Regions from separate parts of the Sporolactobacillus sp. Y61 genome, predicted to be linked through region 2. Evidence: riboswitches for the same ligand, from Rfam matches in the RefSeq annotation. Region 2 holds a riboswitch; each other region holds the start of a gene.
The links. A riboswitch is a leader RNA that binds a small molecule or an ion and turns the genes downstream of it on or off. The one in region 2 is predicted to bind S-adenosylmethionine.
Positions count from the first base shown of each region.

Region 1: it holds a riboswitch for S-adenosylmethionine, as region 2 does, so the genes downstream of both, ABNN70_RS01575 (aminotransferase class I/II-fold pyridoxal phosphate-dependent enzyme) here and metE (5-methyltetrahydropteroyltriglutamate--homocysteine S-methyltransferase) in region 2, are expected to answer to the same signal.
Region 3: it holds a riboswitch for S-adenosylmethionine, as region 2 does, so the genes downstream of both, metC (cystathionine beta-lyase) here and metE (5-methyltetrahydropteroyltriglutamate--homocysteine S-methyltransferase) in region 2, are expected to answer to the same signal.

Region 1 is NZ_CP159510.1:307,661-317,673, reverse strand. It holds gene ABNN70_RS01610 (AbrB family transcriptional regulator) at 1-132, shown strand, start outside; gene ABNN70_RS01605 (efflux RND transporter periplasmic adaptor subunit) at 257-1,270, shown strand; gene ABNN70_RS01600 (ABC transporter ATP-binding protein) at 1,267-1,953, shown strand; gene ABNN70_RS01595 (ABC transporter permease) at 1,953-3,116, shown strand; gene ABNN70_RS01590 (response regulator transcription factor) at 3,196-3,867, shown strand; gene ABNN70_RS01585 (HAMP domain-containing sensor histidine kinase) at 3,880-5,181, shown strand; gene msrA (peptide-methionine (S)-S-oxide reductase MsrA) at 5,171-5,707, shown strand; SAM riboswitch class I at 5,853-5,967, shown strand; gene ABNN70_RS01575 (aminotransferase class I/II-fold pyridoxal phosphate-dependent enzyme) at 6,063-7,184, shown strand; gene metC (cystathionine beta-lyase) at 7,177-8,382, shown strand; gene ABNN70_RS01565 (bifunctional homocysteine S-methyltransferase/methylenetetrahydrofolate reductase) at 8,364-10,013, shown strand, end outside.
Region 2 is NZ_CP159510.1:3,053,971-3,063,983, reverse strand. It holds partial or broken gene ABNN70_RS14645 (phospho-sugar mutase) at 1-1,218, shown strand, start outside; gene ABNN70_RS14640 (peptide chain release factor 3) at 1,376-2,953, shown strand; gene ABNN70_RS14635 (DUF1259 domain-containing protein) at 3,439-3,849, opposite strand; gene metE (5-methyltetrahydropteroyltriglutamate--homocysteine S-methyltransferase) at 4,078-6,384, opposite strand; SAM riboswitch class I at 6,476-6,592, opposite strand; gene ABNN70_RS14625 (EAL domain-containing protein) at 6,759-8,621, shown strand; gene ABNN70_RS14620 (globin-coupled sensor protein) at 8,766-10,013, shown strand, end outside.
Region 3 is NZ_CP159510.1:238,894-248,906, reverse strand. It holds gene ABNN70_RS01255 (AraC family transcriptional regulator) at 1-950, opposite strand, end outside; gene ABNN70_RS01250 (vitamin B12 independent methionine synthase) at 1,539-2,666, opposite strand; gene metC (cystathionine beta-lyase) at 2,695-3,882, opposite strand; SAM riboswitch class I at 3,977-4,093, opposite strand; gene ABNN70_RS01240 (SDR family oxidoreductase) at 4,476-5,114, shown strand; gene ABNN70_RS01235 (metal-sensitive transcriptional regulator) at 5,387-5,650, shown strand; gene ABNN70_RS01230 (rhodanese-like domain-containing protein) at 5,697-6,014, shown strand; gene ABNN70_RS01225 (rhodanese-like domain-containing protein) at 6,098-6,400, shown strand; gene ABNN70_RS01220 (FAD-dependent oxidoreductase) at 6,414-8,063, shown strand; gene ABNN70_RS01215 (glutaredoxin family protein) at 8,202-8,435, shown strand; gene ABNN70_RS01210 (TetR/AcrR family transcriptional regulator) at 8,777-9,331, opposite strand; gene ABNN70_RS01205 (MMPL family transporter) at 9,674-10,013, shown strand, end outside.

The sequences.
Region 1 (10,013 bases), 480 kb from region 2:
GATGCCGCATTTGTCGTATCCTGTCAGGTCCTGCGCGTCCTGACGATCTGTATTGTACTTCCTCCTTTTTTTACCCTTTTCCTGCGCCGCCGGGCGGCTCATCCCGGACCTTTGCCCGACAGAAATGAATAAATGGAATGAACGGAACACCCCGGGTGATGTCACGGGGTGTTTTTCCTTAAGCAAATTTTAAGATAGGCGCTCTACACTGTGGATATAGAAAATTAAAGGCAAGCAGTGAAGGGAGCAGTCATTGATGAAAAAGGGTTGGATGATTTTTCTGGCGGTGATTCTTGTGGCAGGAGGGAGTACGTTCTGGTTGCTTTCACGGGACAGGACAATTGAAGCACAGACGCTGTATCCGATAACAACTGTACAGGAAGGGACGCTTTCGTCAGATGTCAGTGGATCCGGACAGCTTGAACCTGCTACGGATGAGGATATTCTGATTGATTCGGATGATGCTTCAAAAACGGTTGATTCCGTCAATGTCTCCTCAGGCGATACGGTGGAGAAGGGAGATACCCTTCTGACGTTTACAGACGGCACGACCCTTGAAGCGCCGAACAATGGGACAATAACCAGTGTCAAGGTGTATGAAGGGGATCGTCTCTCCGCGGGACGTGCTGTTTTCCATTTGACGGATTACAGTGATTTGAATACGGTCATTCAGATTGACGAGCTGGATATTTCAAAGATTAAGAAGGGGCAAAGTGTATCGGTAACGGTCAATGCCTTCTCAGATAAGACATTCAGCGGTAAAGTCACCGCTATTGCGCGGACAGGAAGCAATACGAATGGTGTATCTTCATTTGATGTCACCATTCATATCGATAAACCTTCCGGCCTGAAACCGGGAATGACTGCAACAGCAAGCATTGTCATCGAGAAGAAGGATCATGTACTGTACGTCCCGTCCGGAGCTGTACACGAGGCAGGCGGTCAGTATTATGTTTATCGTTCTTCAGGTACTGAGGCATCAGATCAGGAACAGAACGGATTTTCCGGACGCGGCATGTCGATGGATCAGCAGCGCGGGAGCCAGACCGCCGTTCAGACGGGGATTCATAATGATCAGTATATTGAAATTACCAGCGGCCTTGAACAGGGTGACAGGATTCAGCTCTCCGCGCTTTCAAAACAGTCCGGTACAACTTCATCCGGACAGAATCAAACCAACCTGCCGGGCATGAACGGAGGCGGACAGGGACCTGGCAGTGAACAGGGCATGCGCATGAGGATGAATGGCGGAGGTGGAAACGGTCAATGACGGAACCGGTGATCGAACTGAATCAGATTGAAAAGAGCTACAGGATGGGAGAAAATGTGGTTCATGCGCTGAATCACGTCAGTTTGACCGTCAATGCGGGGGATTTTATTTCGATCGTCGGTCCTTCAGGATCGGGTAAATCCACTTTGATGCATGTGATGGGTTGTCTTGATAAACCAGATGGAGGAACCTGCCGTATCGACGGTCATTCAACTGATCAGATGAATGATCGCAGGCTGGCGGAAATCAGGAATAAAAACATTGGATTTATATTCCAGAGTTTCAACCTTCTGAGCAAACTGTCCGCCGTTGAAAATGTTGAGCTGCCTCTTTTATATCGCGGGATCAGAACGAAGGAACGGCGTGATCGGGCTTTGCAATGTCTGAGTCAGGTGGGCCTTGAGAAACGGGCCAGTCACCTGCCGGGTCAGCTTTCCGGAGGGCAGCAACAGCGGGTGGCCATAGCCCGGGCGCTTGCCGGAGAGCCTCAGATTCTGCTTGCCGATGAGCCGACCGGAGCCCTTGACAGCCGGACAAGCTCGGAAATCATGGATCTGTTAAAAGAACTGAATAGTAAGGGACGGACCATTGTTCTGATTACCCATGATCTGCATGTGGCGAGACAGGCGGGCCGAACAGTCAGTATACGTGACGGGAAGCTGCAGGAAGGGGAGCATATCTAATGAATCTGATGACGTCAATGAAGATGGCTTTCAGAAATATCCGGGCAAATAAAATCCGGGCGGCGCTGACGATGCTCGGGATTATTATTGGCGTATCTTCTGTGATTGCCCTGCTCGCCATCGGACAGGGCTCAGGAAAATCCGTTTCCGACAGTGTAAATAGACTGGGGACTAATCTGATCACGGTCAGTATCTCAAACAGTGACACGCCTTTTACAATGGACAATCTTGATCAGGTAAACGATGTGTACGGTGTGAAACAGACGGCACCTGTTTTGAATGGTAGATATACGATTAAATACGGAGGAACAACCTCCAATGCTTCGGTCATCGGGACAACAGGTGACTATCAGTCCATCCGGCAGCTGACCGTGAAGGAGGGCAGTTTTCTTTCAGATGCCGATGAGCGCTTCCGGCAGAAAAATGTTGTTCTGGGAAGTTCACTTGCTGAGACCCTGTTCGGCAACACGTCGCCTGTTAATAAGAGTATCCTGATTAATGGCGGGAGATATCATGTCATTGGTGTATTAAATGCCAAAGGCGGGTCCATGGGTCAGAGCAGCGACGATTCAGTCTTCATTCCTTTTTCCACAGCACAGCGGCTGATGAAGACTACATATATTTCACAATTTTATGTTCAGGCGGAAAACAGTAACAGTGTTAACCTGGCCATGGCAGGCGTCAGCAGTGTTCTGAGCCGGACATACAGCAGTTCAGATGACTACAGTGTCGTTAACCAGCAGGATGTCATGGAAGCAATGAGCTCGGTCACTAATACCATGACGATGCTCCTTGCCGGGATCGCTGGTATTTCCCTGCTTGTCGGCGGGATCGGAATCATGAATATTATGCTCGTTTCTGTGACGGAACGGACACGGAAGATTGGTATCCGTAAAGCAATCGGCGCCAGACAAAAAGATATTCTCCTTCAGTTTTTGATTGAATCCGGAGTTTTAAGTATGCTCGGGGGACTGTTCGGGATCGCACTCGGCGCTGCCATTGCGGGAATTTATGCGACGTTCACTGGTACTCAGGTCGTATTCTCCATTTCAGTGATGACCTTTACCTTTCTGTTCTCCGCGGCAGTAGGGATGGTCTTCGGTGTCTTTCCGGCCTGGAAAGCATCCCGGCTGAATCCGATCGATGCGCTGCGGACGGAATGAAGGAAGGCATTTAAAAACAGAACCATCATGTGTAAAATGGAAGAAACAAAAGGATAATCAGAAGAAAGAGGAACAGCATATGAGGCTCCTGGTTGTTGAAGACCATAAGCAGTTATTAAAAGAGATTGTGCGCCTGCTGTCGGAAGATTACCAGGTAGACGCCGCAGAAAATGGAGAAGACGCTCTGTATATGGCGGAACAGGATATTTATGACGCACTGATTCTGGATGTGATGCTGCCCGGAATGGACGGTTTCGAGGTCACGAAGCAGATGCGCGAAAAAAATATTGATACCCCTGTCATTTTCCTGACTGCCAGAGATGCGCTGGATGATCGTGTCAAAGGGCTGAACCTTGGAGGCGATGATTACATTGTCAAACCGTTTCAGAATCAGGAACTGAAAGCGCGGGTGGCAGCTATTCTGAGGCGAAGTTCACCTCTTTCGCTGAATCATGTGCTTCAGTATAAGGGCATTGAAATGGATAATAAGCGCAAGCAGGTCACCGCAGACGGAAATGAGCTGCCGCTCACAACGAAACAATATGAGCTGCTCGAGTACCTGATAGAAAATGCGGATCAGATTCTCACCCGTCAGCAGATTTTCGACCGGATCTGGGGGTTTGATTCGGATACGACGGAAGGTATTGTCGAAGTTTATGTTCATCAGCTCCGGAAAAAGCTGAAAGACTATGGTTACGGTAACGATATTCGGACGGTAAGAGGAATCGGCTATATGCTTACCGATAAGTGAGTGAGGACCCGGATGTTTCGAAAAACACTGATTCAATTAACTGGACTGAATACGGTACTTCTGATCCTGATGCTGGCACTGCTCGGCGGGGTCATCTATTTTTATGAAAAAGCCGTGACCTTCAGAAGTGCCGATCAAATGCTATCGCGGATGGAACCTGATCGTGTCTTTGTCTTACAGGGCAGGCTCGATGGTACTGAACCAGCTGATCCGCGGTCGCGGAATCCGCGTGTGATCGGTCTGATTATGGATAAGGACAGAGAACTTTTTCTGTCGAGTTTCGGCGATACCTTAACGGACGAAGAAACGATCACATTCTTCAAACCGCTTCTTCCGGGAAATAAAGGAACAGTAGAGGAAAAAAACGCACATGGAAATGTTTATCATGTGATTTCTAGGACACTTCGAATCCAGGGCGAGTCGTATACTGCGGTTTATGCGATGGATGTCAGCGTCGAACGCAATTTGCTGAACACACTGCTGTCGATCATTATTTACGGACTTCTGACAGGCGCCTTCGTATCTGTTATAGTGGGCTATTTTCTGGCGAGAGGCGCGCTCCGTCCGATTCAGAAAGCCTGGGATAAGCAGAACCGGTTTGTTGCTGATGCGTCTCATGAACTGCGAACGCCGTTGTCAATTCTTCAGTTGAAGATTGAAGGGCTCCTGAGGCAGCCCCGGAAAAAGATTCAGGAGAGCGGGGAGGACATTGCCGTCATGCTGGGTGAGACACGGCGTTTGTCGAAACTGGTTGGCAATCTGCTGACTCTGGCCCGCTCAGATGCCAATCGTCTGGAAGTCAATCTGAAACCGCTGGATCTGCAGCTGATGGTGAAAAAAGTAAGTGAGCCATTTGCGGAAATGGCTGAATTTGAGGGAAAAGCGTTTCGCGTGACCGCCTGCGAAACCCTGGTGATCACCGGAGACGAGCAGCGCATTCATCAGCTGCTGGTCATCCTTCTGGACAATGCGATGAAATTCACATCAGCGGAAGGTCATATTTCAGTTCGGGCTGATAAAGACGGGAAAATGGCCCGCCTCTCTGTTTCAGACAGCGGAGTCGGAATTTCAGAAGCCGATCTGCCGCACGTATTTGACCGTTTTTTCCAGGCAGATGCCTCACGGAGCGATGAGCGCGGGACAGGGCTCGGACTATCTATCGCTTCCTGGATCGTTGCCAGGCATCATGGTAAAATTGATGTAACCAGCGCCATAAATCAGGGAACCACATTTACAGTCCGGCTGCCGCTTGAAAAAGACGTAACGGCGAAACAGCTGACTCGCGATAAAGAGGATGATACAGATGAAAGGTAAACAGAGGGAGCAGGCGGTTTTTGCTGGGGGATGCTTCTGGTGCATGGTGAAACCTTTTGATACACTTCCCGGGATTATCAAAGTAGTCTCAGGTTATACAGGCGGACATGTCGCCGATCCGACCTATGAACAGGTTAAGTCCGGCGCGACCGGCCACATGGAAGCGGTACAGATTACATATGATCCGGACGTTTTTCCATATGAAAAATTGCTGGAACTCTATTGGCGGCAGATTGATCCAACCGACGCCGGCGGCCAGTTTATTGACCGCGGCTCAAATTACCGGACGGCGATTTTTTATCACAATGCACGTCAGAAGGCACTGGCGGAACAATCGAAAAGGGCGCTGGCAGCAAGCGGAAAATTCAGGAAACCGATCGTCACGCGCATCCTGCCGGCTGCGACGTTCTATCCGGCTGAAGAGGAGCACCAGCAGTTCTACCGAAAGAATCCGGAGCGCTATGCCGGAGAAATTGCTGAATCCGGCCGGGGCGTCTTTATCCGGAAGAACTGGCAGAAAAAATGAACGGTTGACCCAGCTGAACGGGTCGATCATTGGTTTCCTGCATCATGAAATCTGACTGTTCTGCATAAGGATAGAAAACAGATCTTGAAAATACCATTCAAGTATTGTAAACTAATTATCAACTGAAAACGAATGAATAAAACCATTCTTATCAAGAGAAGTCGAGGGACTGGCCCGATGACGCTTCAGCAACCGTCGCCGAAAGCAGGCGACAAGGTGCTAATTCCAGCAGACCAAACAAGGAGTCTGAGGGATAAGAAGAAACCTGGTGAAACAGCCTTCTTCTTTCCGAAGAAGGCTGTTATTTTTTAGCCGGGCACCGGATATCCCTGAATATATAAAGGGGGAACTGAGCATGTCAAACTATCAGACGGAAACGAAGCTGACGCAGATTGGGAATGGGTTTGACCAGTTAGGAGCGGTGAATATACCGATTTATTTATCGACGGCATACAGGCATCAGGGCATTGGCATTTCCAAGGGCTATGATTATATCAGAACAGGAAATCCGACACGATCCGTCCTCGAGAAGGCGATTGCCGAAATCGAAGGCGGGCAGGAAGGTTTTGCCTGTAGTTCTGGTATGAGTGCCATTCAGCTTGTCTTTTCACTCTTCAGTTCAGGTGACCACATTATTGCCTCGCGTGACCTTTATGGCGGCACGTACCGTCTGTTTGAAATCCTCGCAAAACAGGTTCACCTCTCCTTTACTTACTGGGACGGCGAAAGCGTTGAAGAACTTGCGGCTGACATCCGTCCGGAGACTAAAGCGCTGTTCATTGAAACACCGACGAATCCGCTGATGCATGAAGTCGATATCTCTGAACTTTCTTATATCACGAAGAAAAATCATTTACTGCTGATTGTAGACAATACCTTCTATACTCCGGTGCTGCAGAAACCGATCGCCGAGGGGGCAGACCTGGTCGTCTACAGTGCAACCAAGTACCTGGCCGGGCATAACGATGTACTGGCCGGACTGGTTGTATCCAATTCGGAAAAAGTGACAGAACGGCTGAGAGTGTATCACAATTCCTGTGGTGCGGTTCTGGATCCGTTTGATTCGTGGCTTCTGATACGCGGTCTCAAGACACTGGCCCTGCGCATGAGGCAGCACCAGGAGAATGCCGGGCGTCTTGCTGCCTGGCTTGGAAAGCAGCTTTTTGTCACAAAAGTGCTGTATCCGGGAAAAGGCGGCATGGTCAGCTTCGAACTGACGAAGAAAGCGTATATTGAGCCGTTTCTCAAAGCCCTTCACTTGATTACTTTTGCTGAGAGTCTGGGAGGTGTGGAAAGTCTGATCACCTATCCGGCGACACAGACGCATGCCGATATTCCCGAAGCTTTGCGGCTGAAATACGGTCTGTCCGACAGGCTGCTTCGCCTGTCGGCGGGAATTGAACACCCGGATGATCTGATTGCTGATCTGGATCAGGCGTTCCGGTCTTTACAGAAGGGGGCGGCGGTTCATGGCTGATTCTTTCGGATTTTCGACACGGCTGATCCGGGAGTCGGTGGCAGTTGATAAACAGACCGGTGCGGCGAATGTACCGGTCTACCTGTCATCGACGTTTCATCAGAAAAGTTTTGATCAGTTCGGAAAGTATGACTACAGCCGATCAGGCAATCCGACGCGGGAAGTGCTGGAACAGGCCATTGCCCGTCTTGAAGGCGGTGTCCGCGGGTTTGCTTTCTCCTCCGGCATGGCGGCGATTTCGACAGCTTTTCTGCTGCTTTCTTCCGGTGATCATGCGGTGGTTCCGAAGAATGTGTACGGCGGGACGTTTCGGATTCTGACGCAGGTTCTGGGCAGGCTTGGCATCGAACATACTTTTGTCAATATGACAGATCCGGATGCGGTCGAGCGGGCCATTCGACCGAATACGAAAGTGATTTATATTGAAACGCCGTCCAATCCGACTTTCAGGATTACGGATATACACGCAATCTCGCAGATTGCCAGAGCCCATCGATGTTATACGTTCGCAGACAATACCTTTATGAGTCCGGTATTTCAGCGTCCGCTTGCGCTTGGCGCCGATCTGGTCCTCCACAGCGCAACCAAATTCATTTCCGGTCACAGCGATGTTGTGGCCGGGCTTGCCGTGGCGGGAAGTGAGGAACTTGCGGAAAAAATGTATTTTCTGCAAAACGCGCTGGGTGCCGTCCTCGGTGTACAGGACGCCTGGCTTCTGCTCAGAGGACTGAAAACGCTGGACGTCCGCATTCGCCGGTCGGCGGCATCTGCCCGTAAAATTGCCGGATTTCTGGCTGAGCAGCCTGAGGTCAGGCATGTTTATTATCCCGGCCTGCCTGACCACCCGGGGCACGCCGTGCAGGCCCGTCAGTCAGAATCCGGAGGTGCGGTTCTGTCGTTTGATTTGGGGAATGAGGCCGGTGCGCGGCTTTTCGTTGACAGGGTCGAAATCCCGGTTTTCGCAGTCAGCCTTGGTGCTGTTGAGTCGATTCTGTCTTATCCGCCGAGAATGTCCCATGCGGAGCTCTCACCGGATGAACAGAAAGACGCCGGAATCAGCAGCGGACTGCTTCGGCTGTCCGTCGGCCTTGAAGACTCAGAGGACCTGATCTGTGACCTCCGGAGGGGTCTTTCAGCAGTAAGAAAAAGTAAGAATGGCGCAGTAAGGAGTGGAGTGTCTTGCGGACATCTATCTTGAATGAATTAAAGAAAAGAATACTGATCGGTGATGGCGCGATGGGGACTCTGCTTTATTCCTATGGCATTGATCGATGTTTTGAGGAAATGAATCTTTCACATGCAGATGATATCCGCCACGTCCATGAGGCTTATATCAACGCAGGAGCAGATCTGATTCAGACTAATTCGTACGGGGCGAACGCGATTAAACTGGCGCGGTACGGACTTGAAAAGGAGGTTAGGTCCATCAATACGGCGGCTGTTCAACTGGCCAGAAGTGCAGCCCGGCCGGAAACGTTTGTGGTCGGTACGATTGGGGGGATTCGCGGCCTCAGGCAGCAGCCCTCGAGCCTCAGCGAGATTACAGATAGCTTTCGTGAACAGGCGGAAACGCTTCTTGACGGTGGTGTAGATGGTCTGCTTCTTGAAACCTATTATGATTTTGATGAACTGCGTCATGTGCTGAAGATCGCGCGAAAGATGACCGATCGGCCGATTATCACCCATGTGTCAATGCAGGAGCCCGGTGTTCTGCTAAATGGACTTCCTTTTGCCTCCGCCCTGTCCGAACTTGAAAATCTCGGAGCCGATATCGTCGGGACAAATTGCAGACTGGGTCCGTTTCATATGGTTCAGGCTCTGAGCGGCATCCCGCTTCCGAAGCACGCTTTCCTGTCTGCTTACCCGAACGGCAGTCTTCCGGATTACCGTGACGGAAAGCTGTATTATGAGACCAAGCCGGAATATTTTAAAAAATATGCGGTAAAATTCCGAAATGAAGGAGTGCGGCTGCTTGGCGGCTGCTGCGGGACGACACCGGTACAAATCGCAGCTTTCAGGCAGGGCATTTCCGAACTTGAGCCACTGGTAACTAAATCGGTTACCGAACCCGTCGAATCGATTCAGATCACCGTCCGGGAAAATGATCTCGAGACGCCGCTTTATAAAAAAGCGATCAGTGGCCGTTCTGTATTTGTCGAATACGACACCCCGCGCAACTTAAAGACTGATAAGTTCTTTAAAGGGGTCCGGGCCCTGCAGGATGCAGGCGCTGATGCGATCACCATGGCCGATAATTCGCTGGCGTCACCGCGTATCAGTAACTCAGCAATCGGGCGGCTGATTATAGAGCATTTTACCATCCCGCCGCTGATTCATCTGACCTGCCGTGACCGCAATCTGATTGGCCTTCAGTCCCATCTGATGGGGCTGGATATCCTGGGACTTCATGATTTGCTGATTGTGACTGGAGACCCGACAAAGATCGGTGACTTTCCCGGAGCGACCTCTGTTTATGATCTGTCCTCCATGCAATTAATTGAACTGGTGAAAAAGTTTAACCGGGGCATCTCTTATTCAGGAAAAAGTCTCCGTCATCCCACGCATTTTCGAGTTGCCGCGGCTTTTAATCCCAATGTCCGTAATCTCGACCGTGCCGTTCAGCGCCTGAAAAGGAAGATCGACTGTGGCGCCGACTATTTTATCTCTCAGCCGGTCTTTGATAAAAAGCGGATCGTTGAAATCAGTCAGACATTAAGCGGGGTATCGGCCCCGGTGTACCTTGGCATTATGCCGCTGACCTCGTCGCGTAACGCTGAATTTCTGCATAACGAAGTGCCGGGTATTCAGCTGACCGATGAGGTTCGGCAG
Region 2 (10,013 bases):
TTTGTGTCTTCTGTTGAGGATGAGTTGACGCTTAAAGTCGGAGACGAGCAGGAACTGAAGAAAAAAGGTTTGCTCAAGGTCCTTGGTGATGAAGTTGACACGGCCTACCAGGATCATCTGAAGACTCTGTCTCTTAATCCGGACATCATTAAAAAAGTTGGTTCGGATCTTAAAATTGTCTTCACACCACTGCACGGATCCAGTTATCATCCCGTTGTGAACGGTCTGAAAAACTGGGGATTCACCAATTTCACGGTCGTCAGGGAACAGGCTGAACCGGATCCTGAATTCTCAACCGTCAAGTCACCGAATCCGGAGGAGCATGCGGCTTTTAAAATCGCCAGGGCCTACGGAAAGAAACTGGATGCGGATATTCTGCTCGGTACGGATCCGGATTCCGACCGTCTCGGTGTCGTCGTAAAGAATGATGCGGGTGAATATGTCGTCCTGACCGGTAATCAGACCGGTGCGGTTCTTCTGAATTATTTACTGACTCAGCGGAAAGAAAAAGGGACACTTCCGAAAAACGGAATCGTCGTTAAAACGATCGTGACCTCGGAAATCGGGCGGACGATTGCTGCCGCATTTGGCATCCCGACGGTCGATACGCTGACCGGATTCAAGTTCATCGGTGAAAAAATTCATCAGTATGAAGTCAGCGGGGCCCATACGTTCCTCTTTGGTTATGAAGAAAGTTACGGCTGCCTGATCGGTTCGTTTGTCCGGGATAAGGATGCCGTGCAGGCTGCTTTATTTGCGGCCGAAGCAGCTGCATACTACAAATCAAAGGGCAAGTCGATTTATGATGCGCTTCAGGAAATCTACCAAAAGTACGGCTATTTTAAAGAAGGACTGGAATCACTGACCCTGAAGGGGATCCAGGGCAAAGAAGAAATCAATGCCATTATGGATGATTTCAGAAACCACCCGCCGGTTGAAGCGGCAGGGGCTTCTGTCAGTGTAATTGAAGACTACAAAACATCCGTCAGGACCGATGCGAAAACCGGATCAAAAACAGCGATCACGCTGCCTGTATCCAATGTCCTGAAGTACAAACTGAAGGACGACTCATGGTTCTGCCTGCGTCCGTCAGGCACTGAACCCAAAATCAAGTTCTACTTTGGTGTCCGGGGCACGGATGCAGAAGACCGTGACCGGAGATTCACTGCACTGAAGAATGATGTGATGAATCGCGTGCACGGCCTGGTCAATAAGTGACAGGTCAGTTTTACGGATATACTTTGCATAAAAGAAAGGCATTCGCGAAAGAAAAAGAGCCTGATGTCGGTCAGGATGTCACCTTGCCCGGCCCCGGGCAGCGGGTGCCTTTTTCATGGGTACTGTTCAGAAGGTCTTATGGATTCAGGAGGAATTTATGACAGCAATAGAGCAGGAAATCAGGAGGCGGCGCACGTTCGCCATTATCTCGCACCCGGATGCGGGTAAAACAACACTGACCGAGAAACTGCTGCTTCTGGGCGGAGCGATCCGGACCGCAGGGTCAGTCAAGTCGCGCAAAGCGGAGAAATTCGCAACATCAGACTGGATGGAACTGGAAAAAAAGAGAGGGATTTCAGTGACATCGAGTGTGATGCAATTTGAATATGACGGCTATAAGATTAATATTCTGGATACACCCGGCCACCAGGATTTCAGTGAAGACACCTACCGGACTTTGATGGCCGTTGACAGTGTGGTGATGATCATTGATGCGGCAAAGGGTGTTGAACCGCAGACGATCAAATTGTTTAAGGTATGCCGTGACCGGGGCATTCCTATTTTTACTTTTATCAATAAACTCGACCGCCAGGGGAAAGATCCGCTTGAACTTTTTGAAGAAATAGAAAGTGTACTTGGCATTGAATCTTATCCGATCAACTATCCGATTGGCATGGGGCAATCGTTCCGCGGCGTCTACGACCGGCGTGAACATAAAATTGAGTGGTATAACGATAAGCGTGAACGCCAGGTTCAGCAGCTTGGTGAAGTAGATGAGCTGACCGATATTCTGAAAGATACGATTGATGACTATACGCTCAGTCAGCTGGAAGAGAATCTGATGCTGCTGGACGAAGCGGGCAGCACGTATGATTATGAAGCGGTCAAAACCGGTAAGCAGACGCCTGTCTTTTTCGGCAGCGCGATTTCCAGCTTTGGTGTGCCAACTTTCCTTGAGCATTATCTGAAGATGGCACCGGATCCACAGCCACGTCAATCGAGCGGCGGACTCATTCAGCCGGATGACACGTGCTTTTCAGGTTTTATTTTCAAGATTCAAGCGAACATGAATCCCGCTCACCGTGACCGTATTGCCTTTCTCAGAATCTGTTCGGGAAAGTTTGAAAAAGGCATGACGGTGTATCTCGACCGGACGGGGAAGCAGTTGAAACTTGCACAGCCTCAGCAGTTTTTCGCCGACAGCCGTGAGCTGATCGAGGAAGCCTGGCCGGGCGACATTGTCGGGCTGTATGATACCGGCTTTTACCAGATCGGTGATGCCGTCTGCAGCAGTAAAGAGACTTTCAATTTCGGCGCACTGCCACAGTTCCCTCCGGAGCATTTCGCCAAAGTGCGGGCGAAGAATGCAATGAAGCAGAAACATTTCCTTAAAGGCGTCAGTCAGCTTGCTCAGGAAGGGGCAATCCAGGTGTACAAGACGCCCTTTGAAGAAACGATCCTCGGCGTCGTCGGCACGCTGCAGTTTGATGTGTTTGTCTATCGGATGCAAGCGGAATACGGTGTGACTCTCGATATTGAGCGGATGCCGCATCAGGTGGCAAAGTGGATTGTAAACCGCGACGACGCTGAAGCGCTCCGCCGCAATTCGAATAACCTGGTTGTTACGGACTATAAGGGGCGGCCGGTCATCATTTTTGAAAATGACTTCACGCTGCGCTGGTTCAGGCAGAAACATCCGGACGTTGAACTCAGGGATTCGAGTCATAATATGTAAAAGGGCGGGCTTCCGCCTTTTTTCTTTACAAAGCGGAAAACAGTATGAGAAAAACATTTTTGTAGGCCGTGCCGGTTATGGACAAATAAGGTGGAATATTCGAAAGAGCGTAAAAATTGAAGGAATCACCCTGATTGAGAGATATATCAGCCGATTTGGAGGTTTTCAGCCAATCTGGGGATTTATCAGCCTATATCCAAGTTTTATCTGTCAATCAAATTTTTTATCAGCCGGAACGATGACAGGTCTTTTGTCCGTGAGATTTCGTTCTGCTCAGTATGTGATGATTGGGGTAACGATCCTGATTCTCTTATTCGTCTGTCTGACACCTCTTCTCCTCTCAGGGGGATGACAGAGTCTTCAGATCAGGTGGAGGTGGTTGCCTGTGAAACATGAGGCTATTGCATGTAGACAAAAACCTTCTCCATCACGGAGAAGGAAAAAGAAATGCATCATGAAGGTCAGTACATATTACCCTGAGTGAGTCATCGAGATTTTTTAAAGAGGCCGGCTTCTACTGCGGCTTCAAAACTATTTCTGGCAAACTGGAATGGATCCCCTATATTTTCCCAGTGCATGTACATTAACCGCGGTTCATCAAACAGCCAGTGATTATGAACAGCTGTTACGATCAGACCTCTTTTTCTTAATGCAGTCAGAAACGGATTGATTTCCTGTTGAAGAATAACCGATTCACCTAAGTTAAGGGTTTCCCCTCTTTTACTGTTTTCAAACGAGAGGGCAAAAGGGAGTGCCAGAGGTGAACGGGTTCGGCGGTTCAGAATGGTCGCATTTATATTTCTGAGCCGTTGAACCACACAGGCTGGAGTAGACGTAATCACTACTCCGCCAATAATATCTGCAAGTTTTTGACAGGTTGATGAGGTTGATGACATATACACATCTCCAATTCATTTTGATAGTGTATGGTATGTGAATTGAAGACAACCCGTCCGGGCAAATCAGTGTTATGTTATAAAAGGGTGAGTGTTTGAGACTTATGACAGACCCTGCTCAGTTACGCTCCCTTATCCCTGGCAGCGTTTTTTTGATACGCTTCTGCCGAAATGTTTATACTTAAGCAAAAAAAAGCCGCCATCACGGCGGCTTTCGCATTTTGATCCTTATTTTCCAACTGTATTTTCGAGTTCCGCACGCACTTCACGGGCAGCTTCAACCATGTTTCTGAGAGCCGGAATCGCTTCTTCCGGTTTGCGCGTTTTCAGGCCGCAGTCCGGGTTGATCCAGACGATTTTCGGATTGAGCACCTTCAGCGCACGTTCGGCGTAGGACTTCATTTCCTCAACGCTCGGAATACGCGGACTGTGGATGTCGTAAACGCCAAGTCCGATGCCTTTTTTATATTCAAAGTCTTCAAAAGTGGAGATGATTTCCCCATGGCTGCGGGCCGCTTCGATTGAAATCACATCGGTATCGAGTGCATCAATGGCACCGATGATTTCATCGAATTCCGAGTAACACATATGTGTATGGATCTGTGTATCATTATTAACGAATGACGTGGCGAGCCGGAATGCATATACGGCATCATGCAGGTACCCTGCCTTCTTTTCTTCCTTCAGGGGCAGCCCTTCGCGAAGCGCTGGCTCGTCGACCTGAATCATCCGGATATCTGCCTCTTCCAGGGCGTGTACTTCTTTTTTCAGTGCAAGTGCGATCTGATTAAATACAGTCGCCTGACTGATGTCATTTCGAACGAAGGACCAGTTGTAAATTGTAACCGGACCGGTGAGCATGCCCTTAACCGGCTTTTTTGTCAGCGACTGGGCATAGGCACTTTCCCTGACCGTCATTGGCCCCCGCCAGGCGACATCGCCGAAAATCAGCGGCGGCTTGACGCAGCGCGAACCATAAGACTGTACCCAACCGAAACGGGTAAAGGCAAATCCGGCCAGCTTTTCGCCAAAATATTCGACCATGTCATTACGTTCAAATTCGCCATGAACGAGTACATCAATGCCGATATCTTCCTGAATGTCGATCCATTTCGCTATTTCATCTTTAATAAACCGGTCATATTGATCCTGCGACCATTCGCCCCGGCGCAGTCTGCGACGCGCGAGGCGAACTTCTTTAGTCTGCGGAAAACTGCCGATGGTTGTGGAAGGCAGGGGAGGAAGCTTAAAAGCATCCGCCTGAATAGCCTGCCGCAGTTTCCAGGAACCGGGACGTGCCGGCAGTTCCTGGTCGAGATGACTCAGTTCCTTCTGCACCTCTTTATTGTTGCGGTGCACGGAAGTTTTCAGAGCAGAGAGTTCTTCATTGTTCTGCCGAAAAGCGGCGGCGGCAGAAGATGCGCCCTCGTTCAGCGCATGAGCCAGCACAACGACCTCGTCAAGCTTTTCATCGGCGAAGGACAGGGCACCTTTCAATACAGGATCCAGTTCCCTTTCGTTTTTGACGGTAACGGGAACATGAAGCAGGCTGCACGATGGAGTGACCCAGAGTTTGTCCTTTCCTCCGACCGCATCGAGCAGGCTCTTCAGTTCACTGAAGGTCGCCTGCAGATCTGCTTTCCAGACATTGCGTCCGTCAATGACACCGGCGGCCAGCACTTTGTCCTGCGGGAATCCAAACGTCTTTACCGCCTGCAGATTGGCTTCTTTTCCGTAGACGAAGTCCAGTCCGATGCCGTCAACAGGCAGGTTGACAACGGTCTGATAGGCGTCAACTGCTTCAAAATACGTCTGAAGCAGGATCGACAGACCCGGTGTGCCGTCTTTAATCCTCTGATAGACGTTCTGGAAGACGGACACGTCCTCTTTCGGCAGCGTTTTTACAAGAATCGGTTCATCCAGCTGTACCCATTCCGCTCCGGCAGTCCGTAATTCATTCAGGACCTGGATATACAGCGGGATCAGTGCATCCAGGAGCGTCTGAAAGTGATCCCTGTTGTACCCCTTGGAAAGTTTAAGCAGGGTCACCGGCCCGACAAGAACAGGTTTGGCTGTAATACCGAGTTCTTTTTTCGCTTCGTTGAACAAACGGAGCAAGCGATTTTCGGTAATAAACGGCTTCGTCTCATTACTGATTTCCGGAACAATATAGTGATAATTTGTGTCAAACCATTTGGTCATTTCTGAAGCTTCCGCCTCTTTGGTGCCGCGCGCGATTGAAAAGTAAGTCTCAAGGGAAACCTGCTTTTCTCCCGTGTTGAACCGCTCAGGAATCAAACCGAATAAGACCGCGGTATCCAGAACGTGGTCATAGAAGCTGAAGTCTCCGACCGGAATCAGATCCACACCAATTTCTTTCTGCTTCTTCAGGTTATTCAACCACAGCTTTTTCGTTGTTTCCAGAAACTCCCCTTTGGAGATCTTTTTTGACCAGAACCGTTCCACAGCTTTTTTCCATTCCCTTTTTTCCCCAATCCTCGGATAACCGAGATTGGCACTCAGCACATCTCCCATGCTCTCATCCTCCCGTTTCTTCGTTTTTTCTCTCAAGGTGCAAAATTAAAAGCCTCTCTGAACCAGAGAGGCTTAAACGTTCATCAGCACCCTCTTATTTCTCAAAACTTCATGTTCGAAGTTTTGCTGGAATTGGCACCTTTTTCATAAAAGATTGAAAGGTTGCCGGGCTTCATTGGGCCAGTCCCTCCGCCGCTCTAAATAAGAGTTTCTTTTTAAGTTTACAGAAATTTTAGCATGAAACCGGGTATCCGTCAATGCCGGAGATGAATTTACCACAGATGTAAACAATTGATTCTCAGGCGACGATAATAAAAATGTGTGTGTGTGTTTAACCACAGTCAATCCATGACGACAGACAAGCAGGTGGCAGCATGAAGAAGGCAATGGAAAGATGGAAAAGTGAACTGAAAAAAGTGGACGTACACATCGATACTGATGATGAACGGTTACAAGTACAGATAAAATTGATCGGGCTGACTGCTCTTGATCTTAGAATACTGAAATGGGCACAGCCGGGAATGAAGGTCTGTTTCGGTCAAATAATGGATGACTTCATGAGGATGATTGAGGCGTTTCCGGAACTTAAGAGTCGGGAGGAGCCCGGTGCGTCAAAAATCCTGAAACAATTATTCTATGACCAGCTGATCTTCGTTTTCAGCGGGCAGATCGATCGATCGGTTGTGCAAATATGCAGAAGGAAAGCGTCTATCCTTTTTGCTCATAAAATGACTCCCTCTTACTATCTTGCCTGTCTCTCTCACCTGAGACATCTGACGGCAGAGGCTGCCTTCCGAAAATGGAAAACCGTGTTTCAGCTGACACAGATTTTAACTTCTATGGATAAAATGATGAGTTTTGAACAGCAGCTGGTCATTGAAGCCTATCAGGCGTACGTAAGAGAAGCGGAAAATCAGAAAGAAAAAGCCATGCGCTATAAGGCCTATCATGATACACTGACCGGTCTTCCAAACCGCAGAAGTGCAGATGAGGCCATCCGTATAACCCTTGATTCGGCGCGCAGAAACAGCAGGACGTGCGCTCTGTTTACCATCAATATTGATCGATTCAAGATGGTGAATGAAGTATACGGCCGTCATTGCGGCGATCTCTTTCTTCAGACAGCCGCCCGGCGTCTGCAGCAGGCTATTAAGTCCTATGACACGAAGCTGTTCCGGATCAACAGTGATGAGTTTTGCGTACTCTTGCGCGATGATCTCAGCCGTGAAACGCTGGCTGCACTGGCTTCCCGGATGGTCGCCATTTCCGGTCAGGCATATATGATAAAAGGACGGAAAATCTTCGCTACCGTCAGTGTCGGCATTGCCTGCTACCCGCGAGACGGAGAAAATGATCTGCATCTTCGAACGAGTGCGGAAGCCGCATTGAGAGAAGCAAAACAGGGGAAAACCGGCTTTTTCTTTTACAATAATGAACTGCATAACCGTCAGCTTCAGAAGGTGGGGATTGAAAATGACCTGCACAGCGCGTTACATAAGAATCAGTTTCTTCTCTATTATCAGCCTCAGATCCGATCAGGGGATCGGAAGGTTATTGGAACAGAAGCCCTGATCCGATGGAGCCATCCTCAATGCGGACTCGTTTCTCCGAACGGGTTTATTCCCGTCGCAGAAGAGACCGGGCAGATCCGTGAAATAGGGAACTGGGTCATTCAGGAAGCCTGCAGACAGATGAAAGCCTGGCAGGATGCCGGCAGTTGCAAAATCCCTGTCTCGGTCAATCTCTCTTTCAGCCAGTTCCATGATGACCAGCTTCCTGAATACATCCGGCACGTGCTTCAGGCAAACGGACTGGAACCTCAGTATCTGATCCTCGAAATCACCGAATCCATGATGGCGGAGGATTTCAGACATTCAGCCCGGATGCTTCGTGAAATCAAAGATATGGGGATTAAAGTCAGTGTGGATGACTTCGGGACAGGTTACAGTTCACTCAGCTATCTGAAGCATCTGCCGGTCGATCGTATTAAGATTGATCGTTCATTTGTGACGGATATCGCGCAAAATAAGCGGGATAAAGCGATTGTGGCTGCCATTGTTGATCTGGCGGAACACCTCTTAATTGAAGTCATTGCCGAGGGTATTGAAAATGAAGAACAGCTCCATGCCGTCGAGCAGTGCCGCTGTCGTGCGATCCAGGGTTTTTATTACAGCCGGCCGCTTTCATGCGGAGATTTCCAGCGCTATATGATGACCGGTGGCGGTGAGATTTCATAAACAATATCGGAACACCGGAAATTGTCGCACTTCTGTCACAGGAAAAACGCTTTCTGACTCCCCGATAAAAGCAGATAACGGGATAGACTGTAATTAACTGCTATTATGCTCTGCAAGAGTGAAGAAGGAGAGATGTTGAGAGAAATGCGTTTTCGAAAAAGACAGATTGAAAGCGACTGGCGGAGTGAAGCCAAAAAGGAAAGCGTCAGGATCCAGGTGCAGGATCAATCGGTACGTGATAAGCTGAATATGCTGGATATGACGGCTGAGGACCTGCAGTTTCTGAAAGCAATCCGTCCTTTTGCTGAGAAGGACATTAAAGAGATGGCGCGAAACTTTTATGCCAGCTTCTATCATATTGAACCGTTAAAACAGATTATTGATCGATACAGTTCGATTGAGCACTTGAGTCAGACCCTGTCCGTTCATGTGATGGAGTTTTTCTCAGGAACGATCGATGATGCCTTTATTGAACGCCGGTATCAGGTCGGGCAGATCCACTATCGGATTGGTCTGAAACCCGCTTATTATATGGGGACGTTCCAGAATCTGCAGAGAAGTCTGACCGATCTGATTTATACGATCACAAAGGATCCATCTGCTACCCGGCGCATGATCCATGCACTCAATAAAATGATCAGTTTTGAACAGCAGCTCGTCCTTGAAGCTTATGACAGGGAATACGAACAACAGCTCAGACAGGAATACGAAGTGGGAAAAGACGATCTCAAAGCAGCTATTACAGGTGTCAGCAGTGATTTGAATAAGCTGTCCGGCAATACTCTGGAAACAGTAAAAAATCTGCAGGATCATTTTCAGTCGGTCAGAAAATCCGTCCTCAAGAGTATTCAGGAGGGCCGCCGTGCCCGGCTGAAAGCATCTGACGGCAGGAACCGGCTGGAGCATCTCTTTAAACAGGTCGGAAAGGCCGGTGAGTCTGTGAGAAATCTGGGAAATATGGTGCATGTACTCGAAACGTCCGGCCAGGAAATCAGCCGGGTTTCGCTGCTTGTTAAAAACATCTCGGAACAGACCCACATTCTGGCCCTGAATTCGGCGATTGAAGCCGCAAGAGCAGGAGAAAAGGGCAAGGGATTCCACGTCATAGCGGATGAAGTGAAAAATGTCGCTGAGGAAACCCATCAGGCGATGATCGACATATCGGATAGAACGGAGCACTCAACCCATGTTACTGAACGGGTCATCCGTTCCCTGAAGCAAACGACCCTCACCATCGAGAACGGCATGAAACAATCCGGAGAAACCAGGCAGAAGCTTCAGGACATGATCCAGTTTGTTGATACCACCAGCCTCCTGTCTGAAGGCATCGGTAAGCATGTTGATGAACTCGTTCATCTGGCAGAGCAGCTGGCCGGCCGATCGGAATCGTTG
Region 3 (10,013 bases), 410 kb from region 2:
GGGCTTCCAAAGAAGCGACTGTATTCCCGGCTGAATTGGGAATCGCTCGCATATCCCACAATTCGGCATGCAGTTGTCGCATCCATTTGATTGGATAACATCAGCCGCCTGGCTTCTTGAAGACGCAGTACATTACGGTATTGCAAGGGGCTCATCGCGGTGACGGACTTAAAATGCTCACGGAAAGAGGACTCGCTCAAATGGACCATCTCTGCCAAATCAGCGATTTTAAATGGCTGGGAGAAGTTGTTCTGGAGCCAGTCCATTGCTTTCACAACTCGCTGTATGCTGGATTCCGCAAAAACGGTCTCAGCAACGTAAACGCCGATGGGGCTGCGAAGAAGTCGAATGAAAATCTCATCCGTGATGAGCGGGGCAATTAAATGATCATCGCCGGGACTAGAGAGACAATCGACCAGTCTTGCCATGGCATTAATCAGAGCCAAATCAGCATCCATGACATAACCCGCACGCCGATTACGAATCGTTGGCAAGCCCTGCGGATATACTTTCGACACCAACACCGCGATCCTTTGCGGGTCGAGATATAGCCCTACTCCCAGAAACGGTTCGGCAGGGCTGGCCAAAATGGTTTTCATGGCAACCGGTAAGGCAACGGGAGCAATAAAAATCCGTGACCCTCCGTATTCATAGACATCCCTTCCGACAGTTATGATTTTTTTACCCTGTGCTGCAATGCCGACAGCAGGCGAGTAAATGGTATGCACATAATCCGCGGCTTCTATTCGCGAATAGCGATTGACATATAACCCGGGGATTCGCGCGGCATAGGTCCCATCATGTGAAGAATGAGTATCAATCAGATTAGCCAGTCTGATGGTTTCCGCTTTAAGCGATCCATTGGCATTATCTGACATCGGCGTGGCCGCATGATCATCCAGACTCATTTTCTCGAAAGCAACTCCTTTTTCCGTTTGATCGTCCGACATGGCGGGCATGCAGTTAATAATTATGGTGCTTATCTATCCTCACTCTAATGGATACCCGATCAGGTTCATCAAATTCAGGCCCTTCCAGGCAAAGTTTATACCGGCCAGCTTAGCAAGCAGTCTGTACCTTCATTTTGTGTCCTTATGCAGCTGCAAAGTAAAGAAGGATGTCGCACAGTCATAGACCTTTGTGACATCCTCTTTCTCTAATCGTTGAGCGTTTTCATGCAATCGTTAATTGGCCATATGATCGTTAGACAGCTAATATTGGTCATGATAAACCGTCGATTCTTGATCATCAGCGCACCAGGGTGACCTGATTTTGTCTGCTTTTTCGCGTAAAACGTACTCAAAAGAAGGATCCTCTCTGGCTGTGTGGTGATTTAATTTTACCAGATTTGGATTCTTTTTTCGTACACTTTTTTCATGCACAGGGTGCGATCGAGAAAAGTGATCAGATCAAGCATCTGAGCATCTTGGAGAAATTATTTTTGCCTGTGTTATTTAGATTTGTTAAAGAACGAAACAACACGGTGCATTCCAAATAGTGGGTGCGCCGTGCATCTTTTAAGGGTTCTCTTTTAATCATCAGGCCTCTGACCAGATTTTTTGAGCCGTGTCGATAACACGTTTTAATTTGGCCCATTGCTCAGCTTCAGTCAATTTATTCCCTTCCTCAGTAGAAGCAAACCCGCATTGTGTAGACAGGCAGAGATTGTTCAGCGGAACATAATGAGTCGCTTCCCTGACGCGCTTTTCCAATGCTTCCTCTGATTCAAGTTCCGGAAATTTAGACGTGACCAGACCAAGAACAATCCTTTTATCCGAACCCTTGGTGAAAATATCGCCGAGCGGTGAAAAGTCTCCGGACCGTTCGTTATCGTATTCCAGGAAATACCCATCATAATTCAGCTGCGACAGGTATTTTGCCACCGGTCCGTAACCGCCGGAGAAAAGGAATGTGGAACGGAAATTTCCGCGACAGATATGGGTAGTGATCGTCATATCCTCCGGGCGGTCCTGAAGAGCACCATTGATGACGGTCACACTGTCTTTGGCAATTTGTTCATATTTTGCCTTTTCTTCAGCACTTTTGGCGTTGATGATCTGATTGATCAGAAAAGCCCAGGTTGTATCGTCAAGCTGCAGATAGCGACAGCCGAGATCATAGAAATGGCGAATGGTCTGACGATAGGCGACTGCCAGGTCCTTCAGAAAATCCTGGCGGGAAGCATAGAACTTAACGGCATTGTCGTCGCGATGGTCACGGAAATAGAGCGTGGGGCTGGGAATGGTTTGTTTTGCCAGAATCCCTTTGGGAACAATGCTGTTCAGAAATTCAAAGGCTTTGAAAAAAGGATGATCCGGATTATAAGACACTTTGTCCGAGAAACGAACATTCGTATCGCGTGTTTTTGCCCCCTTAAATTTATAGCTGGCGTGTTGTGAATAGGTTTCAACACCATTCAACCCTGCCAGAAAATCCAGGTGCCACCAGCTGCGACGGAATTCACCGTCCGTAACAGCTTTCAATCCGAGATTGACTTGTTTCGCGACAACTTTCCGTATTTCTTCATCTTCTACTTTGGTCAGATCTGACCGGGTAATTTCTCCTGAAAGGAACTTTTCGCGGGCGGATTTAAGTTCATCAGGTCTTAGCAGACTGCCTACCTGGTCGAATCGAAAGGGTACTGTTTTGGTTGTTGTGATAGCCATTTTTGTTTCCTCCTGAATGAGATATTGGTCAGTTAACGCTGGTCACTGTTTCCTGTTTCTTTTCATTGATTGCTGTAAGGCCCCTGGTGAAGTCCTTGATCAAGTCATCCGCATCTTCCAGACCGACGGACAGACGGAGCAGACCGCTGCCGATACCAGCTTTGATTCGCTCTTCTTCGCTGAGTTCCGCATGAGACATTTTCGGTGGATAGGAGAGGATCGACTCGACGGCGCCGAGACTAACGGCGAAAATCGGCAGAGAAATGTGGTTGACAAACGTGCGCGCCGCCGCCTCGTTTTCCAGTTCGAAGGAGAGCACGGCGCCGCCGGACATTGCCTGTTGCTTCTGGATTTTCGAGCCGGGATGTCCGGGTAATCCGGGATAGAATACCTTTTTGACTTCTGGACGATCCGAGAAGAATGAAGCGATTTTTAAGGCGGATGCCGCCGACTTTTTAATCCGTACATCCAGTGTTTTCAGGCCTCGCAAAAGCAGCCAGGAATCCTGGACGCCGAGCACGGCACCCAGTGCATTCTGCAAAAAATACAGCTTGTCTGCCAATTCTTTATTTCCGGCTACGGCCAGACCGGCAATAACATCACTATGTCCGGAAATAAATTTTGTCGCACTGTGCAGCACCAGATCGGCACCTAACTGCAACGGCCGCTGAAAGACCGGCGTCATAAAGGTGTTATCTACAAAGGTATAACATCGATGAACTTTTGCAATTTTCGCAATGGCGCGGATGTCTGAGACCTTAAGCGTTGGATTGGACGGTGTTTCGACATAGATGACTTTTGTGTTCGGACGGATGGCTGCCCTTACTTCATCGAGCCGGGTTGTATCGACAAAGGTGTGGTCGATACCGAGACGTCCAAGTACTTCAGTTAAAATACGAAAGGTTCCTCCGTAGACATTCTTGGGAACAACGGCATGATCTCCCGCTGACAGAAGCAGAAATGCTGTGGAAATAGCAGCCATTCCCGAGGCAAAGGCGAAACCGCGGACGCCTCCTTCCAGATCGGCAATGGCATTTTCTAAAGCGTCACGTGTCGGGTTTCCTGATCGTGTATAATCATATTTCCCAAAGTGATCAAAATCTGATTGATGAAATGTGGATGACAGATAGACAGGAACATTTGCCGCACCAGTCTCGGGATCTACCCGGACAGTGTCGCGGACAATCCGGGTCGGGAACTGATAATCGTCAGCCATTGACAGGCACCTCTTTCAAAAAATTTGTTGAAGCAATTGCGTAAAATAAAAAGGCTCTCTTCGGGAAGAAGAGAGCCATACGCTCGAATGTCTCTTCTTATCCCTCAGTCACATCACTGTGTCTGCTGGGATTAGCACCTTACCGGATCACGTAGATACGGCGGTTGCTGAAGCGTCATCGGGCCAGTCCCTCAACTTCTCTAGATAAGAAAATGAATCATTTTAACTTGTTTAGTTGAACCCTATTTTACGCCAAAAAGTTTTTTTTGCAAGCTTTCAAACATTATAATTTCGAATTTATTGAAACAGAAAGTATCGGGACCTGCCTGATTTTGGGAAGGAAGCCATGAAGTACATGTACCTATTGATGTGCCGGACTGTAAAGGCTTTGTTTACCTGGCTGGATCGAGTGATTGTAGAGAATAAACAGATTGAGGGATGAATAGATAGCCATAAGGATCAGCGAACCCTTCAGTTCCAGCTGATCTGATTTTACAACTGGCCTGTAAGAAGATAGACTATAATTGCAAACAATAGTAAGTAAAGGCACAGGGATGAAACCTGTTCTTATAAAAATCAAGGAGGCTGGATCGATGGTTCGTGTACTTATTTTAGGTGCCAATGGTCAGATTGCCCGACTTGCCGAGCAGCTGCTGCTTGCGGAGACAGAGGCGCAATTAACACTTTTTCTGCGTCGTCCGAATCGACTGACGCCGGCCGATGCCCGCAGAGAAAAAGTCATCGGTGGTGACGCGACTGATCAGAGTGCGCTTATCGAAGCGATGAACGGGATTGATGTGGTCTATGCCAATCTGGCTGGACAGAATATTGAAGAGCAGGCCAGAGCAGTGACCGCCGCCATGAATAAGAGCGGTGTCAGGAGACTCATCTGGATTTCAACGCTCGGTATCTATGATGAGGTTCCGGGCAACTTCGGTAAATGGAACAAACAGCAGCTGGGCAGCTATCTGGATCGCTACGGCGCAGCGGCAAAAGTCATCGAAAACTCAGGTCTGGATGAGACGATCATTCGTCCCGCCTGGCTGACAAATAAAGATGAAATTGACTATGAAACGACCGAGAAGAGTGAGCTGTTCAAGGGGACGGAAGTTTCCAGAAAAAGTGTTGCTGCTTTTGTTGTCCGCCTTATCCAGGATCCTTCAAAAGAAGTGCACGCTTCGGTCGGAATAGATAAACCGCATACCGACGGTGACAAACCCGCCTGGTTTTAAGTCGTTTTATTAGGCGCTTGTTTCTGGAATGCGCATTCTTTGAAAATAGTTACTTAATTGCACCACACCGCTGAACAGCATAAAAAGCATCACCCAAAGCTATAAATAAGACAAGATCGAGATAGATGGACCTGACGGAATGATGAATTTCGTCAGGTTCTTTACTTCGTGGAATCTAAAGGATATCCCAATTATTTGGTTACAGTCCTTTTATTTGACAGGAAAAAATGTATCAATTATTATACCCATAGGGGTATAAGGAGGGATTGTTCATGGAGTATACAGCGCAAATGAAAAATCGATTGAAACGAATTGATGGTCAGATCCGCGGAATTCTTAACATGATGGAACAAGGTGAAGACTGCCGCAGTGTAGTGACCCAGATGACTGCTGCCCGGACGGCAATGGATCGTGCACTTGGTTTAGTTATTGGAAAGAATCTGGAAGCCTGTCTGCGGGAGCAGATTGAGAGCGGTAAAGGATCAACTGAATCCATCGTAAATGAAGCGGTTCAAATGCTGGTGAAAAGTCGCTAAGGAATCAAGATGCCGTGAATCGATGGCGAAGGGAGGAAAAATAAATATGAAATGCCTGTTCTTTTGCAGACCTAAAATAAAGAAGATAAGCACTTCGGAACTAAAAGAGACTTATCTGCCTGATAAAAAGGGAAAATACTTTCTTGATGTGCGCACAAAGCCGGAGTTCAGCAGTCGATCCATCCCGGGCTTTATCAATATTCCGCTGCAAACTTTGAAAAATCATCTCAACAAGATCCCGAAAGAAAAAGAAGTCGTCGTCATCTGTCAAAGCGGTATGAGAAGCTCAGTCGCCTGCAAGTTTTTGAAAAAAGCGGGCTATGAAAAAGTGACCAATGTACGCGGCGGGATGAATCGCTGGTAGTTTTTTTATGGAGTAAATTATACCCCCACGGGTATAATGCTGTGCAGGTTTTTGATAAGAAATGATCCAGGGAGGAAAACAGCATGTATGAAGAACTGACACCTGAAGAAGTCGAACGTCTGGTGCGCAACCATACACCGTTAAGTATTATTGATGTCCGTGAACCGTTTGAATTTGCCGGGGGACATATTCCGGGGGCGATCAATATTTCGGTTAATGAGATTCCGAACCGAATCGGTGAAATCAACAAAGAGCAAGAACACATCATGGTTTGTCAATCCGGAAACAGAAGCGATGTGGCTTCTGCCATCCTGTCCGCAAATGGATTTAAGGTGAAAAATATGGCCGGCGGAATGATGAACTGGCACGGACCGATTGAACGCTAAGGAGGGAAATGCAATGAAATACGTCATTATTGGCGGGGTGGCCGGTGGGATGTCGGCAGCCACGCGGCTTCGCCGATTAAATGAAGAAGCAGAGATTATTGTCGTGGAACGCGGTCCTTATGTTTCTTTTGCCAACTGCGGTCTTCCTTATTTTATTGGCGGCGTGATCCAGGAACGGTCACAGCTGCTTGTGCAGACGGCAGAAAAGCTGTACCAGCGTTTTCGTCTGGATGTGCGGACAGAAAGTGAAGCAACACATATTAATCGAGAACAAAAGGAAGTGACCATTACTCATCATGGAAAGACTTATAAAGAAACCTATGACGCTTTGATTCTCTCAACCGGGGCGCACCCGATGCGTCCGCCAATTAAAGGAATGGACCAGGCGGAGCATGTATTCACGCTACGCGATGTTCCGGATGCTGAACGCATTGTTCACGATCTGCAGCAGCGTCAAGCAGATCGGGCCGTGATTATCGGTGCCGGTTTTATCGGCCTGGAAATGGCCGAGAACCTTGCAGAACGCGGACTTAAAGTGACGATCATTGAACGGGAGCATCAAGTCCTTCCCCCGCTTGACCCGGAAATGGCGGCCAGCGTAGAAGCTGAACTGAAAGAGCACGGTATTGAGGTGCTCAAAGGAAAAACCGTCACGGGTTTTGAAGAAAAGGGTGCCGTTCTGGTGATGGATGATGGGCGGCGCATAGCGACAGATTTGACCCTTTTATCAGTCGGCGTCGTTCCAGAATCAGCCTTAGCTGAGCAAGCAGGCTTAGCGCTGGGTATCCGCCGCAGCATATCGGTTAATGATCAGCTACAGACCAGTGATCCAAATATTTATGCGATCGGTGATGCAATCGAAGTGACTCAGACAATCAGCGGGAAAGCCGCAGTTATTCCACTCGCCTCACCGGCCAATCGCCAGGGACGAATGGTTGCTGATATTCTAAGCGGTATGAAACGCAGTTACAAGGGGACTCTGGGTACATCTATTGTGAAAGTTTTTGATACATCTGCCGCTGTAACAGGATTAAGTGAAAAAATGCTGCAGAGATATCAGATCCCTTATGAAGCGCTGCACACCAGTCCGCCGGATCACGCGTCTTATTATCCGGGCAGCTCGCAGATGACACTTAAGCTGCTCTTTGACCCGGAATCCGGAAAGTTACTGGGTGCTCAGGCGGTTGGCAAAAAGGGGATCGATAAAACCATCGATGTGCTTGCCGCGGCGATCCATGGACAGATGACGGTTCATGACCTGACTGAGCTTGAACTTGCCTATGCGCCGCCGTTTAACTCGGCAAAGGCTCCGGTTAATTTAATCGGTTATGCGTCAGAAAATCTGCTGGAAGGCAAAGTGCAGCATGTTCAGTGGAATGAGGTCGACCGGCTGGTAGAACAGGGGGCAATGCTCATTGATGTTCGGACAGCACAGGAATACGGGAACGGAACCATCCAGAGAGCGGTGAATATTCCTTTGGACGATCTTCGTGAACGATTACGTGAGATTCCGAAAAACCGTGATTTGATTGTGACTTGTCAGGTGGGCCTTCGCGGCTATCTCGCATCTCGTATTCTTGCTCAGAAAGGCTATCGGGTTAAGAATTTAGATGGAGGATATAAACTATATAAAACTGTTTTTCCGGAGAAAGTAACGGAATGAGGAAAGAAGAATAATTTATTCATTCGATGAAGCCGGCAGCGGTTACAGAAGTGCAATAAATAAATGATCCGAGCGACGATTAATAATTAAACGATTGACTGATTAAGAGTGAAAAAACTTTTAAAGGAGTAATTAACGATGAATGAAATTACTGTGTATACGACTAATACCTGTCCCTTCTGCCATATGGTAAAAAACTTTCTGAGAGAAAAAGGGCTGCTTTTTAAAGAAGTGAATGTCCAGCAAGACCCGGCTGCCGGTCAGCGTCTTGTCGAAACAACCGGACAAATGGGCGTACCCCAAACAAACGTGAATGGACAATGGGTACTCGGATTTGATCCAAATCGGATTATGAGTCTGATTCATGACTAATCTCTTTACCGACAACAAGCCGGGGAAATGAATCAGGACTAAAAACAAAAAATATGTTCTCAGCTGTTAAAATGGTTGCCTGTATGATAAGTATGGAGTGAATGGGCGTAGCACGTGAGGGGGTGTTACGTTCGGCGGTTTGGCCGGCTTCTGGGCGAAGCAACAAAATCTAATGTGAATCTATTTATCTAATCAGATACAAAACAACGATGTGGGTGTTTCACTGGTTTATTGACTGTGAAGCACCTTTGCCATGTAAATATAACAGGGTCCCGGCTGAGAATAAAAGCAGAGGTGCAAGATGCCGGCATTGACCCATAATATCCATTTATCTCTTCCAATTATTCCGTTGATCGCGACAAGACGTTTGCTAAAGCTTTAGTAATTCCCTCAATCGATTGATCCTCCTCATCTGCGAACCAACTTAAAATAGCGCTAATTGAACCATTGACAAAATAGGAAAAGTAATACTTTAGAATGTGAGGATCCTGCTCATGAAAATCCTCTTTAAATTCCTCGATCGCTTGTTCCTGTACTTCAGAAAACAACTCATTGATCATGATACCGTCACGGTAATTTGCCAAAATCAATTGGCTAACTGCTTCGTTATCTTTAAGTATAATAATCAGTCTTTTTAGCCAGTCATGAAGCTGTTCTTGCGGACGCATGGCTAAAACCGGTCGGATTTGATTGGTCAGATCCGTTTCAATGTTATGAAATAAATCAAGCGGGTCGTTAAAATGCAAATAAAAGGTTCCCCGATTGACATCCGCTTCCCTGCAAATTTGAGTAACCGTTATTTTGGAGAGCTCATTCGTGTTCAGAAGACGTAAAAAGGCCTCCTTGATTACCTGGATCGTATATTGGGTGCGTCTGTTATTCTTTGTACCCACCATCAGATTCACCCTTTCCTTCATTTATTAAACAATACGTGATGTGTTTGTTTATTCAATAACAGAAAACGAAAAATTACATATTGAACTTAACTTTTACGTTTACTATACTATCAGCATGGTATTAAATCAACACTGTGTTCAATGAATTCTAAGAGGAGAATAAATGAGGTTTTTAGAAGATAAGCATACATTTAAACGATGCACCACTGAGATTCGACAATGCCTCTCCATAATAAATAAATTGCTGAACATAGATGTTAAATCGAGAAAAGACGATATCTGCTTATGAGTCGTCTTCATGAACAGGTGAAATTCATTTAGTTTTTACGGGGAGGATCAGAAGTGAGAGGAATCATTAAAGCGCGTTGGCTCATTTTATCCTTATGGCTTGTTGCAACGGTTGTGCTCGTTGCTATGCAGCCGGATATCAATGCCATCCTGAGAGACAGAGGGCAGAAGGCATTAAACGAAAACAGCCCGTCGGTACAAGCCGACGCCATATTGAGTAAAATGGAAAGGTCGAAGGGAACCAATGACCTTATTGTCTTTTATGATAAGAATAAAATTTCCAATAATGAGCTGAATCAGATCAGGCAGGGTGTGGAACAATTACGTGATGATGCAGACACGCTCGGAGTTGCCGAAATCATGGATCCCTTCAGCCTGCCTGAAGCGAAAAATT